Thiorhodovibrio winogradskyi: one gene and its partner. The protein of the gene in region 2 interacts with the protein of the main gene of each other region in a pairwise test. Links are inferred from orthologs where the notes say so. Each region holds a gene or a part of one and is shown on either strand. Other genes may lie near its edges. The genes, in order: hflC and ftsH.

Region 1 (5,994 bases), 3.5 Mb from region 2 along the record:
GGCGCGCACTCGGGGACCATTGGGCGGAGGCCGCCGCGCAACACTTGCCTTATCGGGTCGTGAAACTCGTCAAGGCGCCCGGTCCGACAGTGGGACAGGCTGGATCATCCGGGCGCGAACGTCAGGCCTTGCGTGAGCGCATTGCGCAGCGCTTCGATGCCATGCTGGCGGCGGGTTTTGAAGCCGAAGTGGCGCGTTTGCGCGCGCGCGGTGATCTGCATCCCGCTTTGCCTTCGATGCGCGCGGTCGGCTATCGGCAAATGTGGCACTATTTGGATGGCGACTGTGATTTCGCGCGCATGCGCGAGCTTGCCATCACGGCAACGCGGCAACTCGCCAAGCGGCAGATGACCTGGCTGAGATCCGAGAGCGATTGCATCTGGCTGCCCCAGGGGGGCTCCCTGTTGGATCGGGCGCTGGAGAGGCTGGCAAATCTGGCGGCCATCGGTGAGTGCTGAGCTGGCGCGGCCCTGGCGCGGCCCAGGGCGCTTGCTGGCCGCAAGGTGACAAGAATGGCGCCTTTTTTGCTTGGACGTCGGACCAAAGGTCGCCAGTGAGACCATGACCCGGCGGCTCTGTGATAACGTATCACTTGCATTGACGTCCTATGCGTGCAAGCGCATCGTCGCGACCTGGCCCCTGCGAGCCTGATTGCCGCGGTTGCCGGCCTCCTCCGTGGTGTGCAGAACGGCGGTGGATGATCGTTGCGATCATGCGTTGATGGGGCTGCCCAATAACAACAAGAGAATTTCACTATGTCGAAGGGACACAGTCTTCAGGATCCGTTTTTGAACGCATTGCGCAAAGAGCGCGTGCCGGTCTCGATTTTTCTGGTCAATGGCATCAAGCTCCAGGGACAGGTCGAGTCCTTCGATCAGTTCGTGGTGTTGCTCAAGAACAATGTCAGTCAGATGATCTACAAGCACGCGATTTCCACCGTGGTGCCGTCACGCAACGTCAAATGGTCCTATCCAGAGGATGACCTCGACCTGGATGAGAGCGAGGCGGAATGAGGCGGTACCTGCCGCGGGTTTGCCATGTTTGAGCGGCCGGACGCGGGCGAACGCGCTCTTTTGGTGCAGCTGGCCATCGGCGGAAAGCTGGACGCGGAAGCCAGCACCGAGTTCCGGCTGCTGGCCGAGGCCGCCGGCGCGCTTGAGGTGGGCTGGCTCACCGGTACCCGCGCCGCGCCCGATCCGCGCTTTTTTATTGGCCAGGGCAAAGCGGCTGAGTTGGCCGAGCAGCTGGCCGCCACGGGCGCCGAACTGGTGATTTTCGACCATGCCCTGAGCCCGGCCCAGGAGCGCAACCTGGAGCGTCGGCTGTCCTGTCGGGTGGTGGATCGCAATGGGCTGATTTTGGATATTTTCGCCCGCCGCGCGCGCTCTTTCGAGGGCAAGCTGCAGGTGGAGTTGGCGCAGCTGCGGCACCTGTCAACCCGCCTAGTGCGCGGCTGGACCCATCTTGAGCGCCAGAAGGGCGGTATCGGCCTGCGCGGACCGGGCGAGACCCAGCTCGAGACCGACAGGCGCCTGCTCGGCCAGCGCATTGTCGCCTTGAACAAACGCCTCGAGCGGATCGAGACCCAGCGCGCCCAGGGGCGCCAGGCGCGTGATCGCGCCGAGATCGCCACCGTCTCCCTGGTGGGCTATACCAATGCCGGTAAGTCCACGCTCTTTAATCGGCTGACCGCGGCCGGGGTGTTTCAGGCCGATCAGCTTTTCGCTACCCTGGATCCCACCCTGCGACGCTTGGAGCTGCCCAATGCCCCGGCCGTGGTGGTGGCGGATACCGTGGGCTTTATCAGCCAGCTGCCACATGAGCTGGTGGCGGCCTTTCGCGCGACCTTGCAGGAAACGCGCTCGGCGGCGCTGCTGCTGCATGTGATCGATGCGGCGGGCAAGGAGCGCGAGCGCTGCGAAAGGGATGTTGAGCAGGTGCTGACGGAGATCGGCGCCGAGTCGATTTCGCGCCTGCGGGTGATGAATAAAATCGACCAGCTTGAGGATCAGCGTCCGCGGGTTGATCGGGACGCGGCGGGGAATGTCAGCACGGTATGGCTGTCCGCTCGAACAGGTGAGGGCGTGGATCTGCTGGTGGACGCACTGGCCGAGCGCTTTCGCGGCCAGGTTGAAAATTGTCAGCTTGAGCTAAATCCTTCCGAGGGTGCGTTGCGCGCCTGGCTCTATCGACACGGGCAAATTCTTGCCGAACAAGCCAGGGATGACGGTGGCTGGACCCTGGAGGTGATGATCGAGCCCGAGCGACTGCAGCGGGAGTTGCGGCGCCAGGGTCGTGCGCGACCCCAGCCAAGGGAATTTCCTGTATGGTAAGGCTGCGCATTGTCCCCCGGGCCGGGAAAACCTAAAATGCCCGTTCGATGGTCGTGGCGCGGCACGCATTTAGCACCTTCGAATCACCTTTAAAGAACGATTAGCCCAGACGGAGACACTATGGCCTGGAACGAGCCGGGAGGCGGAGGCAAAGACCCCTGGGGGTCCCAGCAGGGAAACCAGGGCGGACCGCCCGATCTCGACGAGATCGTGCGCAACTTGCAGGACAAAATGAAAGGCCTGTTCGGTGGTGATTCCGGATCTGGCAAGGGCTCCGGTGGCGGGGCGGGCGGCGGTGCACCGCTCGGGCCGCTTGGCAAGTGGACTATCGGTATCGTTGTCGGGGTGCTGGTGGTGCTTTGGCTCGCCACCGGTATTTATATCGTCGATCCCGCTGAGCGCGGTGTGGTGCTGCGCTTCGGTGTCTATAACAGGATGACCCAACCCGGCCCGCACTGGCACTGGCCCTGGCCGGTTGAGCAGGTCGAGATTGTCAATGTCGACGAGATCTCATCCTTTAGTCACAAGGCACTGATGCTGACCCAGGATGAGAACATCGTCGATGTCGAACTCACCGTGCAGTCGCGCATTGAGGATGCCGCCAATTATCTGTTCCAGGATCAAAATCCGGAGAAAACCCTGCGCGATGCGACCGAGACCGTGGTGCGCAAGACCATCGGCGGCAGCAAGCTCGATTTCATCCTGACCGAGGGTCGCAGCGCCGTGGCGGCGACCATTCGCGAGCGGGTTCAGGCCTTGATGCGCGAGTACAAAACCGGTCTGCTAGTCACCTCCATTAACATGCAGCCGGCCAAGCCGCCGGAGCAGGTCAAGGAGGCTTTCGATGACGCCATCAAGGCGCGCGAGGACAAGGAACGTTCCGAGAACAAGGCCGAGGCTTATGCCAATCAGATCCTGCCGCAGGCGCGCGGTGAAGCCGCCCGCATCGTGGCGGATGCCAAGGCCTATCGCGATCAGGTGATCGCCGAGGCCGAGGGTGAGAGTTCGCGCTTCCTGGCGGTGCTGGAGGAGTATCGCAAGGCGCCCGAGGTGATGCGTGAGCGCCTGTATCTGGATACCATGCAAGAGGTGATTGGCGACAGCCAGAAAGTGCTGATCGACGTGCCGGACAGCAATAGCCTGATGTATCTGCCGCTGGATCAACTCATGAAGAACCCGGGCGCGAGTCGCGACGGGGCCCCGGCAAGTGTCTCTTCAAGCGGGAGTAGTGGCAACGCGAGTGGTGCGAGCAACTCGATAACGCAACGGCCGATGCGCAATGTGAATCGCGAACGGAGGACCCGCTGATGACAGACCGCATGAAACTCCTCTCGGGCATCGCTGTTCTGGTGCTGGTTGGCTTGGTGACGGCCTCGGCGTTCATCGTTTATCAGTGGGAGATCGCGATCAAGCTGCGCCTGGGTGAAATCGTCGGGCCCGAGTACAAACCAGGCCTGCACTGGAAGGTGCCGGTGCTGAACAATGTGATCAAGTTCGACGCACGCATTCAGACACTCGACTCCCAGCCGGAGCGCTTCCTCACCATCGAAAAGAAAGACGTCATCGTCGATTCTTACGCTAAATGGCGCATCAATAACGCGGCGCAGTTTTTCCGTTCCACCGGCGGCGACAGTGCCCGTGCCGCGCGTCTGCTTGCCGAGCGTATTAATACCAGCCTACGGGACGAATTCGGTCGCCGCACCATTCAGGAGGTGGTGTCCGAAGACCGCCTGGAACTGATGCAGGTGCTGACCAAGACACTCGACACCCAGGCCACTGAGTTGGGTGTGGAGGTGGTGGATGTGCGGGTGAAGAAAATCGATCTGCCGCCCGAGGTGAGCGAATCCGTCTATAACCGCATGCGCGCCGAGCGCGAGCGTGTGGCAAGCGATCTGCGCGCCAAGGGTCATGAAGCGGCTGAACGTATCCGCGCCGATGCTGATCGCCAGCGCACCGTCATCCTGGCGGACGCCTACAAGGAGTCCGAGGAAACCCGTGGCCTGGGTGATGCGAAAGCCGCGCGGGTCTACGCCGAAGCCTTCGAGCAGGATCGCGAGTTCTACGCTTTCTACCGCAGTCTGGATGCCTACCGGAAGTCGCTCGTCGACAAGGGCACCACCCTGGTGTTGGCGCCTGACTCGGAATTCTTCCGCTATTTCAATCATCCCCAGGGCGCGGCCGGCTCCTCGGACGACGCCGGCACGGATGGTCGTCTGCGTGTGCGCTAGCAGCGCGCGTTGCTGGCTGCCGGCGGCTATTCTGGATTTGATGCACGATGTGGCATGACTTCCTGGTGGCTCTGGCGCTGGTGTTCGTCATTGAGGGCGTCATGCCCTTCGCTGCCCCCGGGGCCATGCGCCGTATGATGGAGGAGGTGGCGCGCCAGAGTGATGGCAGTCTGCGCATCGTGGGCCTGCTTAGCATGGCCTCTGGGGTTGTGCTGCTGTACTTTGTTCGTTAGCTGACAAGCGACCCCATGATTTCCCATTCCGCACCGCGCCCGGGCTGCCGCCGTCCGCGCCGCCCTGGCTGTGCCGCAACCGCACCCTGACTCCGGCAAGCTCATGACCATCAATCAGGACCGCTGGCTTCTCCCTGCTGGCATTGAGGAAATTCTGCCCCAACAGGCGCGCGATATTGAGCGCCTGCGCCGCTGCCTGCTCGATCTGTTCGATGCTTGGGGCTATGATTTGGTCATTCCGCCCTTTATCGATTATCTCGAGAGCCTGCTGATAGGCACCGGGAGCGATCTGGATCTGCAGACCTTCAAACTGACTGATCAGCTCAGCGGGCGCCTGCTTGGCGTGCGCGCGGACATGACGCCGCAGGTGGCGCGCATTGACGCCCATCAGCTCAGGCGCGAGGAACCCACCCGGCTGTGTTATCTCGGCACTGTGCTGCATACCCGCTCCGATGGCTTTGCCGGCACCCGCAGCCCGCTGCAAATCGGTGCCGATATCTATGGCCATGGCGGCGCCGAGAGCGATGTCGAAATTCTCAGGCTGCTGCTGACCACCCTAGAGACCGCCGGAATCGGCTCCGCCTACCTTGATCTCGGGCATGTGGGCATCTTTCGCGGCCTGGCTGAACAGGCAGGACTGTCGCGGGAGCAGGAATTGACGCTCTTTGGTATCCTGCAGCGCAAGGCCAGCACCGAACTTGCAGCGCTGCTCGATGAGGCTGGCGTCGAGCCAAGCGAGGCGGATATGCTTCTGGCGCTGGTTGAGCTGAACGGTGATGATGCGCTTGAGCGCGCTGGCGAGCGTCTTGCCAAGGCTCGCGATAGCGTTCATCGGGCGCTCGGCAATCTGCGATTGATTGCCGAGGATCTGCACGCCTGGATGCCCCAGGTGCCAGTGCACTTCGATCTGGGCGAATTGCGTGGCTATACCTACAAGACCGGGGTGGTTTTTGCTGCTTTCGCGCCTGGGTGGGGGCTCGAAATCGCGCGCGGCGGGCGCTACGATGCCATTGGCGAGTTTTTTGGCCATGCCCGCCCGGCGGTCGGCTTCAGCACTGATCTCAAAGGCTTGATTGAGCTGGCCGCGCCCGCTGCCGAGCACCCTTTGGTTGGAGCTGGCGCCGTGCTCGCGCCCAATGATCGCGACCCCGGATTACAGGCGCTGATCAACGAGCTGCGGGCATCCGGTCGGCGGGTGCT
Region 2 (5,408 bases):
ATCATGATGGCCCCCATCCCTAAACTGAGGCTAAAAAATGCCTGGCCCATGGCGCTCAGAATCGCCTCGCCAGCGCGCCCTTGGAACTCGAGAAAATCGGGCCGAAACAGATAATCGAGCCCCTGCATGAAGGCCCCGGTCTGAGCAGCGTAGGCCACCATCAGGATCAGCAGCACGAAAAGCGCCGGCATTAAAAAGCGCACGGCCTGCTCCAAACCGCTGGTCACACCACGCGCCACCACCAGCCCGACCATGATCATAAAAACGCTGTGCCACAGGAAGAGCTGCCAAGGATCAGCGATCAAGGCAGAGAACACTTGTGCCGAACCGGCCGCGTCAATCGACGAAAAGGCGCCAGTGCCGGCCCGCAGCACATAGGCCAGGGTCCAACCGGCCACGACACTGTAAAAGGACAGAATGAGAAAACCGGACAGGATGCCAAGCCAGCCGACAAGTTGCCAGATGACGGGCGCCTGCTGGGCCTGCGCCAATGCGCGCATGGTGTTGATTGGGCTTTGCCGGCCACGGCGGCCAAGCATGACTTCGGCCATCATGATGGGAATACCGATGACCGCCACGCACAGCAAATAAACCAGCACAAAGGCACCGCCCCCATACTCGCCCGCCGTATAAGGGAAGCGCCATATGTTACCAAGCCCCACCGCCGAGCCACTGGCCGCGAGAATAAAGGCAAATCGCGAGGACCACATGCCATGGATGCTGGTGGATGTTGCCATGGGTTTCTGCTCTGCGGAATCGTCCTGGTTAAAGCGTTGGTGATCAGCCGCTGGTTGTCAGGCACTCACTTGCGCGCGAACACAATCTGCAAGCTCTGCTGCCATCTTTTCAACCTGATCGCGGTCGCGACCTTCCACCATCACCCGCACGACAGGCTCGGTACCCGATGGCCGCAGAAGTACCCGACCCTGCTCGCCCAAACGCTCCTCAACCGCACGCACCGCATGCTGCACCTCAGGTCGGTTAATGACATCGCCCTGTTTTTCCAAACGCAGGTTGATCAGCGCCTGCGGATAATGCGCCACTGCGTTCGCGCCATCCGCCAGGCTTTGCTCTGAGCTCGCCAGTGCCGCCAACACCTGCAGGGCGGCGATGATGCCATCACCGGTAGAGGTGCGGTCCCGGCAAATGATATGACCGGAGGGCTCCCCCCCAAGAATGCCATCATCCGCCTTGAGCCGCTCCATGATATAACGATCCCCAACCTTCACCCGCGCAAAGTCGATACCCAGTTGCCGCAGGGCCTGCTCAAGTGCGAGATTGCTCATCAGGGTACCAACCACGGGCCCCTTAAGACAGCCCATCTCCAGACGCGACTTGGCGATCAGATAGAGCAGCACATCACCATCGATCAGACGCCCGTTGGCATCCACCATCAGCACCCGGTCGCCATCACCATCGAAAGCGATGCCCAGATCGGCCTGTTCCCGCCGGACAGTCTGCTGCAAGGTTTCCGGATGCAAGGATCCAACGGATTGGTTGATATTGAAGCCATCCGGATCGACACCCAGGCTAACAACTTGCGCGCCAAGCTCATCGAACACATAAGGCGCTATGTTGTAAGTCGCACCATGAGCGCAATCCACCACAATCCTCAAACCCTTTAGAGAAAACCAAGCCGGCACCGTACTTTTGCAGAACTCGATATAACGTCCGCTTGCATCCTCGACCCGTTTGGCTTTGCCAAGCTCGCTCGCGGTCACTGCCTCAAGCGGCAGTTCGAGTTCTTCTTCAATCGCGCGCTCGGTTTCATCAGGCAACTTATCCCCGGACCCGGAGAAGAACTTAATACCGTTGTCCTGGTAGGGATTATGGGATGCGGTGATAACAATTCCCGCCACCGCGCGCAGCGTGCGGGTCAGATAGGCCACACCTGGGGTCGGCATGGGACCGAGCAGACGGATATCCAATCCGGCCGCGACCAGTCCCGCCTCCAAGGCGGATTCAAACATATAGCCAGAAATTCGAGTGTCCTTGCCGATCAGCACCTTGCGACCATTGCCATGGCGCGCCAACACCCGCCCGGCGGCCCAGCCGAGTTTGAGCACAAAGTCCGGGCTAACGCTTGGGTCACCCACACGGCCGCGAATCCCATCGGTTCCGAAGTATTTTCGCATGCGCTTGTCTTTTACCAAGATATCAAGCTCGACGTGGCGAGCTGATGTGTCAATAAAGCTCAGAGTGCGGCACCAAACCGCGGGATGAAGCGGCTGTTTGACGGGAAGCGACCTAGGCCGCGATGCGCGTCGCCTGGACCATCTTCATGGCCTGCACGGTCGCGGCAACATCATGCGTCCGTACAATGGCCGCGCCCCGCTCCACCGCCATGACGGCGGCTGCCAGGCCCGCCGGTAGACGCTCGTTCAGATCCGCGCCAGTCACGGCGCCGAGCATGGATTTACGCGACAGCCCCACCAGCACCGGCGCCCCCAGTGCCACAATGGACTCAAGTCGCGCCAAGAGTTGCAGATTATGCTCCAGGCGCTTGCCGAAACCAAATCCCGGGTCTATCAGCAGTCGCTCGAATGGAATGCCGGCATCTTGGGCGGCATTCATGCGCGATTGCAGAAAGCCCGCGACCTCAGCGACCACATCGGTATAGTCCGGTTGCTGCTGCATCGTCTTGGGCTCGCCCTGCATGTGCATCAGCACCACCGGCACTTGTAACTCGGAGGCCGCTTCCATGGCGCCAGGCGCCTGCAATGCACGGATGTCATTGATCATACCGGCGCCAGCGGCGACGGCTTCACGCATGACCAAAGGATCGGAGGTATCGACCGAGATCACGGTCTCCAGAGTCGACGCGATCCTGGCAATCACGGGAATCACCCGTCGCAACTGCTCGGCGCCACTAATTGCGGCGGCGCCAGGCCGCGTCGACTCACCGCCGATATCGATGATCGCCGCCCCCGCCTCGGCCATCGCATGGGCATGGTCACAGGCGGCCTGGGCATCGGCATGGCGCCCGCCATCAGAGAAGGAGTCGGGCGTGACATTGAGCACGCCCATCACTGAGACCTGACTTGGATGTGGCGTCAATGCTCGCCCGCGGGATCGCCGATAGGACCAATGCCGCTGACAGCCTTGCCGTCCTCATTCGCGGTCGCGGGTGCCTTGGCGCTGCCACCTGGCGGGCGTTGGGTATCGTTATCCCAGTCCTTGGGTGGACGCGGATCACGGCCATCCATGATGTCGTTGATTTGATCAAGATCGATGGTTTCGTACTTAATCAAGGCCGCCGCCATGTGATGGAGTTTCTCCATGTTTTCGTTCAACAGATGCTTGGCACGCTCGTAATTTCGATCAATCACGCTGCGCACTTCCTCGTCGATCACATGCGAGGTTTCATCCGAGACCGATTTGTGCTGAGTGACAGAATGACCGAGAAAGACCTCTTGTTCGTCCTCCCCGTAGGACAGCGGACCGAGCCGGTCGGACAGACCCCAACGGGTGACCATGTTGCGCGCCAGCTCGGTGGCACGCTGAATGTCGTTCGAGGCACCGGTGGTGACCATTTCTGGTCCAAAGATCAATTCCTCGGCGATACGCCCGCCAAAGAGACTGGAGATCTGACTCTCGAGCCGCTGCTTACTGTAGCTGAAGCGATCATCCTCCGGCAGGAACAGGGTCACGCCCAACGCCCGACCGCGCGGAATGATACTGACCTTGTGCACCGGGTCATGCTGGGGCACCAGGCGTCCAACGATGGCGTGACCAGACTCGTGATAAGCCGTGAGCTTTTTCTCGTCATCGGACATCACCATGGAGCGCCGCTCGGCACCCATCATGATTTTGTCCTTGGCCTTTTCCAGATCCTGCATATCCACCAAACGCTTGTTGGAGCGCGCGGCGAAAAGCGCTGCCTCATTGACCAAATTGGCCAGATCGGCACCCGAGAAGCCGGGCGTGCCACGCGCGATGATGGATGCCTTCACATCCTCGGCGGTTGGCACCTTACGCATGTGGACCTTCAGAATTTGCTCGCGTCCGCGCACGTCGGGCAGGGGCACCACCACCTGACGATCGAAACGACCGGGACGCAACAAGGCCGGATCAAGCACATCGGGCCTGTTGGTGGCGGCGATGACAATAATGCCCTCGGTGCCCTCGAAGCCGTCCATCTCCACCAGCAATTGGTTGAGCGTCTGCTCGCGCTCGTCATGACCACCGCCGAGACCGGCGCCGCGATGACGACCAACGGCGTCGATTTCGTCGATGAAGATAATGCAAGGAGCATGCTTCTTGGCCTGCTCGAACATATCCCGCACGCGCGAGGCACCAACACCCACAAACATCTCGACAAAGTCCGAGCCTGAGATGGTGAAGAAAGGCACCTTGGCCTCGCCAGCGATGGCGCGCGCAAGCAGCGTCTTACCCGTGCCGGGCGGCCCCACCATGAGCACACCCTTGGGAATTTTTCCGCCAAGCTTTTGAAATTTCGACGGATCTTTGAGGAAATCGACAACCTCGACCACTTCGTCCTTGGCCTCTTCGGCCCCGGCGACATCCGCGAAGGTCACCTTGACCTGATCCTCGCTCAGCATGCGCGCCTTGCTCTTGCCGAAGGACATGGCCCCGCGACCGCCGGCGCCGCCCTGCATCTGGCGCATGAAGAAAATCCACAGGCCGATCAGAATGAATAGCGGGAACCAGTTGATCAGGATCTGCATCAGCAGTGACTGCTTCTCCGGCGGCGCGGCCTTGATCTCGACATTGTTATTAAGCAGATCACCCACCAAGCCGTCATCGCCCGGACTGTAGGTGGTGAAGCGGCGACCGTCGACGCTTTCCCCCTCAATGGTACGTCCCTTGACCACCACTTCCCTAACCTGACCTTGCTGCACCTGCTCGAGAAAATCCGAGTAGGCCATGGTCCGCGGCGTGGTTGGAGCCGTGGTGAAATTGTTAAAGACGGACATCAGCACAATCGCTATGACCACCCACAAAAGCAGATTCTTTGCCATATCACTCACAGACGCAGTCTCTCCGAAAATCGTCCGGCATGGCCGGACACCTTGTCGATCATTGACTTAATTATTGAGTCAATAATTGAGTCGATTATTGAGTCGATTATTGAGTCGATCAGGCGGTATTGATCAATACCGGGTGATCAACCCGGGTTGCCACCCCCGCATCCTGACACAGGTAGACGCGCAAAGCCAAAGTCAGCCTGTCGCATCAGCCTAAGCCCCTACACTAACAGGGCCTTGACCCGGACCTGTTTTGGTGACTGCCCGGCAAGCTGGGCGAAAACCCTTGGCAACCAGGTAGGTCTCACGGCTGTTAGCCCGGGAGGCATCCGGCTTGCGCGTCACCACCCGCTCGAAACAGCGGCGCAGTTCGCGCACGAGTGGGTCAAAGCCCTCACCTTGAAATGTCTTGACCACCAG

What was found.
Region 1: the proteins of ftsH (region 2) and hflC interact in binary tests that used the Escherichia coli proteins (3 or more experiments, as listed by UniProt). The link is inferred for Thiorhodovibrio winogradskyi from one-to-one orthologs.

What each region holds. Positions count from the first base shown.
Region 1 is NZ_CP121472.1:379,783-385,776, forward strand. What follows is about bases 2,602-5,600. They hold hflC (protease modulator HflC), read left to right. Parts: upstream 2,602-3,640; coding sequence 3,641-4,561; downstream 4,562-5,600. Other genes in these bases: hflK (FtsH protease activity modulator HflK), read left to right, coding at 2,602-3,641; Thiowin_RS01950 (DUF2065 domain-containing protein), read left to right, coding at 4,609-4,794; Thiowin_RS01955 (ATP phosphoribosyltransferase regulatory subunit), read left to right, coding at 4,898-5,600. Outside these bases: tRNA (adenosine(37)-N6)-dimethylallyltransferase MiaA, read left to right, coding at 1-458; RNA chaperone Hfq, read left to right, coding at 756-1,013; ribosome rescue GTPase HflX, read left to right, coding at 1,038-2,333; more of hflK, read left to right, coding at 2,454-2,601; more of Thiowin_RS01955, read left to right, coding at 5,601-5,994.
Region 2 is NZ_CP121472.1:3,850,543-3,855,950, forward strand. The notes cover bases 2,519-5,408. They hold ftsH (ATP-dependent zinc metalloprotease FtsH), read right to left. Parts: upstream 4,983-5,408; coding sequence 3,054-4,982; downstream 2,519-3,053. Other genes in these bases: folP (dihydropteroate synthase), read right to left, coding at 2,519-3,027; rlmE (23S rRNA (uridine(2552)-2'-O)-methyltransferase RlmE), read right to left, coding at 5,202-5,408. In the rest of the region: Thiowin_RS17695 (sodium-dependent transporter), read right to left, coding at 1-737; glmM (phosphoglucosamine mutase), read right to left, coding at 795-2,135; more of folP, read right to left, coding at 2,248-2,518. UniProt on the Escherichia coli protein: Acts as a processive, ATP-dependent zinc metallopeptidase for both cytoplasmic and membrane proteins. Plays a role in the quality control of integral membrane proteins.